2 regions of the Mesorhizobium sp. P2_C4 genome follow, and region 1 is predicted to be linked to the other one. Evidence: riboswitches for the same ligand, from Rfam matches in the RefSeq annotation. Region 1 holds a riboswitch; the other holds the start of a gene.
What was found. Region 1 has a riboswitch for S-adenosylmethionine ahead of metX (homoserine O-acetyltransferase MetX). Riboswitches for the same ligand answer to the same signal wherever they lie in the genome.
Positions count from the first base shown of each region.

Region 2: linked by a shared signal. The riboswitch ahead of AC1DX6_RS05205 (O-succinylhomoserine sulfhydrylase) and the one ahead of metX (homoserine O-acetyltransferase MetX) in region 1 are both predicted to bind S-adenosylmethionine.

Region 1 is NZ_JBFUDT010000007.1:206,588-210,540, forward strand. It holds gene metW (methionine biosynthesis protein MetW) at 1-183, opposite strand, end outside; gene metX (homoserine O-acetyltransferase MetX) at 242-1,411, opposite strand; SAM riboswitch at 1,485-1,562, opposite strand; gene hisC (histidinol-phosphate transaminase) at 1,717-2,826, shown strand; gene AC1DX6_RS24605 (prephenate/arogenate dehydrogenase family protein) at 2,831-3,766, shown strand; partial or broken gene AC1DX6_RS24610 (sugar kinase) at 3,896-3,953, opposite strand, start outside.
Region 2 is NZ_JBFUDT010000001.1:1,092,213-1,096,165, forward strand. It holds gene AC1DX6_RS05200 (ceramide glucosyltransferase) at 20-1,177, shown strand; gene AC1DX6_RS05205 (O-succinylhomoserine sulfhydrylase) at 1,210-2,400, opposite strand; SAM riboswitch at 2,458-2,535, opposite strand; gene AC1DX6_RS05210 (2'-deoxycytidine 5'-triphosphate deaminase) at 2,614-3,708, shown strand; gene AC1DX6_RS05215 (ABC transporter substrate-binding protein) at 3,806-3,953, shown strand, end outside.

The DNA of each region.
Region 1 (3,953 bases):
CGCCACGCATTCATTGACGCCACGCTGCGACAGCTCCAGGCCGCGACCGTCGACCTGCTTGGTCTCCTGCAGCAATTCCAGCAGCAGGCCGTCGCCGGAGCCGACGTCGAGCACCCGTGACAGCGGCGGGATGAGATCGGCGACGACTTCGAGGTCGACGCGCTGGGCGTGGTTGACGCTCATGGCTTCGCCTCTTGCCTGACGCATGATCCCTGTCCGAAAAGTCTGCAACTTTTCGGGGTCATGCGCTGAGCCCCCTGGCCCGCGCGGCCGAGCCGATGAAGCCGTTGATGGCGGCGAACAGCTCCGGCTCGTCGAGCAGGAAGGCGTCGTGGCCGCGGTCGGTGTCGATCTCGACGAAGGATACCGATGCGCCGGCCGCGTTCAGCGCGTGCACGATCGAGCGGCTCTCCTCGGTCGGGAACAGCCAGTCGCTGGTGAAGGACACCAGGCAGAAGCGGGTTTTGGTGCCGGCAAAGGCATCGGCCAGCCGCCCGCCATGGTCGGCGGCGAGGTCGAAATAGTCCATGGACCGGGTCATGTAGAGATAGGAATTGGCGTCGAAGCGGTCGACAAAGGTCTGGCCCTGATGGCGCAGATAGCTCTCGATCTGGAAGTCGGCGTCGAAACCGAAGGTCAGCGCCTCGCGGTCCTGCAGATTGCGGCCGAACTTCCTATGAAGTGCCGCTTCCGACAGATAGGTGATGTGGGCGGCCATGCGCGCCACCGCCAGCCCTTTTTCGGGGCGCGCGCCAAAGTCGAGATATTTGCCGCCATGCCAGTCGGGGTCGGCCATCACCGCTTGCCGGCCAACCTCGTGGAAGGCGATGTTCTGCGAGGAATGACGGGCGCCGGTGGCGATCGGCAGCGCCGAGAAGACCCGCTCCGGATAGCTCGATGCCCATTCCAGCACCTGCATGCCGCCCATCGAGCCGCCAAGGACGGAAAACAGCTTTTCGATGCCGAAATGGTCGACCAGCATCAGTTGCGCGCGCACCATGTCGCGGATGGTGATGATCGGCAGGTCGAGCCCGTAGGGCTTGCCTGTGGCGGGATTGGTCGAGGCGGGGCCGGTGGAACCGAGGCAGCCGCCGATGACGTTGGAGCAGATGACGAAAAAGCGGTTGGTGTCGATGATCTTGCCCGGGCCGATCAGCACTTCCCACCAGCCGGGCTTGCCGGTCACCGGGTTGGTGCTGGCGACATGCTGGTCGCCGGTCAGCGCGTGGCAGACCAAGATCGCGTTGGAGCGGGCATCATTGAGTGTGCCGTAGGTCTGGTAGGCGATCTGGAACGGCGACAAAAGCGTGCCGGCGTCGAGCTTGAGCGGCTTGTCGGCGCCGAAACGCAACACCGGGCTCGACGGTGCGTCGGCCTCGTTATTGGTTTTTCCTGCGCGCAGAGCGGCCATCACATCTCTCATACATCGGTCGTCCGGCCGGCCGCGGACAACAAAAAACCGGCATTGCCGTCGCAAAGCCGGTTACAGGATGCAAACGGCCCTTTAGCAAGTTGTTTAACGTGGCTGCAAGCCGACCGGCCAAATCACCACGGAACTGTTGCGTTCTTCTAGAACTCGCGCGGCCCGCCGTCAACGGCCAGCCGTGCGCGCCACTGCCACCTCTCGACATTCCGGGCCACGGCTTGTATTTCCGCTGCGGCTTTCCGGCGGAAGTGTTCTCGCCAGCGGAAGCATTCTCGACGGATTTTGCGAAGATGAACCAGAGACCGGATCAGCTACGGCCAACACCCCGCGCGGGCATAATGGACATCGAAGCCTATGTGCCGGGCAAGAGCACGGCGCCGGCCGGTGTCGCCAAGGTCCACAAGCTGTCGTCGAACGAGAACCCGCTCGGGCCATCGCCGAAGGCGATCGAGGCGGCGCGGGAAATCGCCGGAAAGCTCGACATCTATCCCGACGGCACCGCCAGGCGGCTGCGCGAGGCGATCGCCGAAGTGCATGGCCTCAATCCAGCAAACATCATCTGCTCCAACGGTTCCGACGAGATCCTGGGCCTGCTGGCGCAGACCTATCTGGCACCCGGCGATGAAGCGGTGATCACCGAACACGCCTTCATGGTCTACAAGATCTACATCCAGTCGGCCGGCGCCGTCCCGGTTGTGGTCAAGGAGACCGACGACCGCGCCGACATCGACGCGATCCTGGCGGCGGTGACGCCGCGCACAAAGATCGTTTTCCTCGCCAATCCCAACAACCCGACCGGCACCTATGTGCCGTTCCAGGAGGTGCGCCGCCTGCATGCCGGCCTGCCCAGGCATGTGCTTCTGGTGCTGGACGCGGCTTACGCGGAATATGTCCGCCGCAATGACTACGAAGCCGGCATCGAACTGGTCGGCAGCGCCGAGAACGTTGTGATGACCCGCACCTTCTCCAAGATCGGTCTTGGCGGTGCCAGGATCGGCTGGATGTACGCGCCGATGCACATCGTCGACGCGATCAACCGCATACGCGGCCCCTTCAACGTCAACGCCACGGCGATCGAGGCCGGCATTGCCGCGATCCGTGACCGCGACCACGTTCAGCGCAGCGTGGCGCACAATGAAACCTGGCTGGCCTGGCTGAGCGAGGAATTGACCAGGCTTGGGCTGCGGGTGACGCCGAGCGTCGGCAATTTCGTCCTCATCCACTTTCCCGAGGACAAGGCGCATTCGGCAGCAATGGCGGACGACTATCTGACCGCACGCGGCTATATTCTGCGCCGCGTTTCCGGCTACGGCTTTCCCAACGCGCTGCGCATGTCCATCGGCACCGAAGAGGCCAATCGCGGCGTCATTGCCGCCCTTTCGACGTTTCTGAAAAGTTAGAAAAATGACAGCACCGATGTTCGAAAAGATCGCGCTGGTCGGCATCGGCCTGATCGGCTCGTCGCTGGCCCGCGTCATCCGCCGCGAAGGCCTTGCCCGTCACGTCTCTATCTCGACCCGCAGCGCCGCGACGCTGGCGCGGGCGCAAGAGCTTGGTCTTGGCGATTCCTACAGCACGGATGCGAAGGAAGCGGTCCGCGATGCCGATCTGGTCATCGTTTCGGTGCCGGTCGGCTCGTCAGGCAAGGTAGCCGCCGAAATCGCACCGGCGCTGAAGCCGGGCGCCATCCTCACCGATGTTGGCTCGACCAAGGCATCGGTGATCGCGCAGATGCAGCCGCACGTGCCTGCCGGCGTGCATTTCATTCCCGGCCATCCGCTGGCGGGTACCGAAAAGTCGGGACCGGATGCGGGCTTCGCCGATCTGTTCGAGAACCGCTGGTGCATTTTCACGCCGCTCCCCGACACCGATCCGGCGGCGTTGGAAAAGCTTTCGGAATTCTGGCGGCGCTGCGGCTCCAACATCGACACGATGGACCCGCAGCATCACGACATGACGCTGGCCATCGTCTCGCATCTGCCGCACATTATCGCCTACAACATCGTCGGCACGGCCGATGATTTGCAGTCGGTGACCAAGTCCGAAGTCATCAAATATTCGGCCTCGGGCTTTCGCGATTTTACCCGTCTCGCCGCCTCCGACCCGACCATGTGGCGCGATGTCTGCCTGCACAACAAGGATGCCATCCTCGAAATGCTGGCACGGTTCTCGGAAGACCTCGCCTCGCTGCAGCGGGCGATCCGCTGGGGCGACGGCGACAAGCTGTTCGACCTGTTCACCCGCACCCGTGCCGTGCGCCGCTCGATCATCGAGGCCGGCCAGGACATCGACGCACCGGACTTTGGCCGCCAGGCGGTAGAACATCCTAAAGGGAGCTGATATTCAGGTGAGGCCGGCCTGCAAATGGCTGATACCTGCGCTTCCGGTGCTCACGTACGAAAAGTACGCTCCGCTCCGGTTCTCGGAATCCACCATTTTCGGCTCGGCCTGACCTGAATCTCAGTTCCCTTAGCCTTGTTGGGAAGTCGGCCAGGTCGCTGCGACCATCGCCAGCGTCTCGGCCCTG
Region 2 (3,953 bases), on a different contig from region 1:
CCGGAGTGACCAGATCTCGATGGAACTGACAGTCATAGCTGCTGCCCTGCTTTCGATAGTCCTGCTTCTTTCAAACCTCGCCGGCATCCTGCTTGCTTCATTCAAGCTGAGACGGCCGCGCATCATCGCGCCGCCCGCCGGCAAGGCGCCGGAAGTGTCGATCGTGGTGCCGGCGCGTGGCGTCGAACCGTTTACCGAGGAGACCCTGGCACGCGCCTTCTCGCTCGACTGGCCGCGCTATGAGCTCCTTTTCTGCGTCGCCCACGCCGACGATCCGGTGGTCAAGCTGATAAACAGGGCGATCGCCCGGTTTCCTGAGATACCGGCCCGCTTGCTGTTTGGCGACGACCGCATCAGCGCCAATCCAAAACTCAACAATTGCGTCAAGGGTTGGGAAGCGGCGCGCCACCACTGGGTCATCCTTGCCGATTCCAACGTGCTGATGCCGCGAGACTATGTCCAGCATCTGCTGGCGGCATGGCGCGACGGCACCGGCCTTGTCTGCTCGACGCCGATCGGCTCGCGTCCGGACGGGTTCTGGGCGGAGGTCGAATGCGCTTTCCTCAACACGCTGCAGGCACGCTGGCAATATACCGGCGACGCGCTTGGCCTCGGCTTTGCCCAGGGCAAGAGCATGCTGTGGAACAAGCCGATGCTCGACGCCAATGGCGGCATCCGCGCGCTGGCCGCCGAGATCGCCGAGGACGCCGCTGCTACCAAGCTGGTCAATGGGCTCGGGCTGCGCGTCAACCTTGTCGCCTCGCCCTTCGAGCAGCCGCTTGGCCAGCGCAAATTCGACGAAATCTGGTCACGCCAGGCGCGTTGGGCGCGCCTGCGCCGCGTCACCTTCCCGTTGTTCTTCGCACCCGAGATCCTGACCGGCGCGGCGGTGCCGCTGGTGCTGGCGCTGTTGGCGGCGGCGGGTGCAGGCCTCAGCCTGCCGGCAACTGCTGTCGCTGTACTCTCACTCGCCTACCTTCCGGAATGCGCCCTGGCCTGGGCCAAAGGCTGGTACCTGTCGCCGCGCATGATCGCGGCGATGATGGCGCGCGACGTGATGCTTCCCGCGCTTTGGGTGCGCGGCTGGCTGGGTGGCGCCGTCGACTGGCGCGGCAACGCGATGACCATCCACACCAAGGCCGTTGCCGAACTGGAAGAGACGCCGTCGGGCGCCTGAGCGCCCCGCGCTTTTTTGGTATCGGGCGAAGCCTATTTGGCCGACTTCAACGCCTGTTCGATATCCGCCAGCAGATCGTCCGCATCCTCGAGACCGACCGACAGCCGGAGCGTGCCCGGCCCGATGCCGAGTTCGGCGCGCGCCTCGTCGCTCAGGTTCTTGTGCGTCGTCGTCGCCGGATGGGTGATCAGGCTTTTGGCATCACCGAGATTGTTGGAGATCAGCACGATGTCGAGCGCGTTTTGCAAGGCGAACGCCGCCTGCTTGCCGCCCTTGACGTCGAGGCAGATCAGCGTCGAGCCGCCCGACATCTGCTTTTTGACGATATCAGCCTGCGGGTGGTCGGCGCGGCCCGGATAGATGACGCGGGCGATTTCCGGCCGCTCGGCCAGGAAATCTGCGATCTTGCCGGCACTTTCCGTCTGCTGGCGCACACGCAGCGGCAGCGTCTCCAGGCCCTTCAGCAGTGTCCAGGCGTTGAACGGCGACAGGCTGGGGCCGGTGTGGCGGAAATAGTCGTGCAAATTCTCGTCGATCCACTTCTTGTCCGACAGGATGACGCCGCCCAGGCACCGCCCCTGGCCGTCAATATGCTTGGTCGCCGAGTAGACGACAATGTGGGCGCCGAGCTGCAAAGGTTTTTGCTGCAAGGGGGTGGCAAAGACATTGTCGACGATCAGCCGTGCGCCGATCGAAGTGGCCAACGCGGCGACCGCGGCGATGTCGACCACTTCCAGTGTCGGGTTGGTCGGGCTTTCCAGGAAGAACAGTTTTGTGTTCGGCCTCACCGCCTTTTCCCAATTGGCGATGTCGGTGCCGTCGACCAGCGTTGCCTCGATGCCGTATTTCGGCGCCAACGTCTCGATCACCCAGCGGCAGGAACCGAACAGCGCACGCGCCGCCACGATATGGTCGCCGGCCCTGGCGCTGCACAGAAGGGCGGCCGTCACCGCCGCCATGCCGGACGCGGTGGCGCGCGCGTCCTCGGCACCCTCCAGCGCACACATGCGCTTTTCGAACATGTCGACGGTCGGGTTGGCGTAGCGCGAATAGATGAAGCCCGGCTCTTCGCCCTTGAAGCGGGCTTCGGCTGCCTGCGCCGTTTCATAGACATAGCCCTGGGTGAGGTACATCGCCTCCGACGTTTCGCCGAATTGGGAACGCAGGGTCCCGGCATGCACGAGTGCCGTCTGAGGCTTCCAGTTACGCTTCTTGGTGCTCATCGCTTTTGTTCCAGACACAAAAAAACCGGCCGCGAAAGTCGCAACCGGTCCATACGGCCTTGCGGCCCGACGGTCCTTTAGCGACTTGTTTAACGTGGCTGCAAGCCGACCGGCCAAATCACCACGGGATAACGACCCTTTAGACCTGCACCGCGCTTGCGTCAATTCCCGGCTTGATTAAGAGGTTTGTACCAGCGGCTAAGGAGCAGAGCCTTGCGGCAGACAGGCATTCTTCCCGATCAGGACATCTCGGCGCTGTTCCAGTCCGGTGCGCTGAAGTCGCCGCGCGCGCTCGATGCCGACCAGATCCAGCCGGCCAGCCTCGATCTCAGGCTCGGCGCCAAAGCGTGGCGGGTGCGCGCTTCCTTTCTGCCCGGGCCGAGCCACAAGGTCGCCGAGAAGCTCGACCGGCTGAAATTGCACGAGATCGACCTCGCCGAAGGCGCCGTATTGGAAACCGGCTGCGTCTACATCGTGCCGCTGCTCGAAAGCCTGGCGCTGCCTGCCAACATTTCCGCATCGGCCAACCCCAAGAGTTCGACCGGACGGCTCGACATCTTCACCCGGGTGATGACCGATCGCGGCCACGAGTTCGACAAGATCGCCGCCGGCTATGACGGCCCGCTCTATCTGGAAGTCAGCCCGCGCACCTTCCCCATCGTCGTGCGCACCGGCTCGCGGCTGTCGCAGATCCGGTTCCGCACCGGCAATGCGCTTTTGTCGGAGGCTGAGCTGAGCGAATTGCATCGCGCCGAGATGCTGGTCGCCACCGAGCCACCCAACATTTCCGGCGGCGGCATTGCGCTGTCGATCGATCTCGACGGCGACAAGGATGGGCTGGTCGGCTATCGCGGCAAGCATCACACCGGCCTGGTCGATGTCGACAAGCGCGCCGCGCAGGATGTCGTCGACTTCTGGGAGCCGCTCTACAAGCGCGGCGCCGGCGAGCTGGTGCTCGATCCCGACGAGTTCTACATACTGGTGTCGCGCGAGGCGGTGCATGTGCCGCCGCTCTATGCCGCCGAGATGACGCCCTTCGATCCGCTGGTTGGCGAATTCCGCGTCCATTATGCTGGCTTCTTCGATCCGGGTTTTGGCCATTCGGCGTCAGGCGGCACCGGCAGCCGGGCGGTGCTCGAAGTGCGCAGCCACGAAGTGCCGTTCATCCTCGACCATGGCCAGATCGTCGGGCGGCTGGTCTACGAACACATGCTTAAGCGGCCGCAGGCGCTCTACGGTACCGATCTCGGCTCCAACTACCAGGCGCAGGGCCTGAAGCTGTCCAAGCACTTCCGCGCCGCGCGCTGATCTTCCTTGTCACCGTCAGACTGCGCTTGCCTGACCCGGCGCGCCGTGCTTGGCTGCAACCAGGCCGTCAGAAAGACGTAAATCAAGGGGAACAAAAATGCAGATTTCGAGATGGATCCTATCGGCGGCAAGCGCTGCCATGCTGGTCATTGCTGCCGGCTCCTTGTCGGCGCAGGCCGCGGAAAAACTGAAGATCGGCACCGAGGGTGCCTATCCGCCATTCAACACCATCACGCCGGACGGCA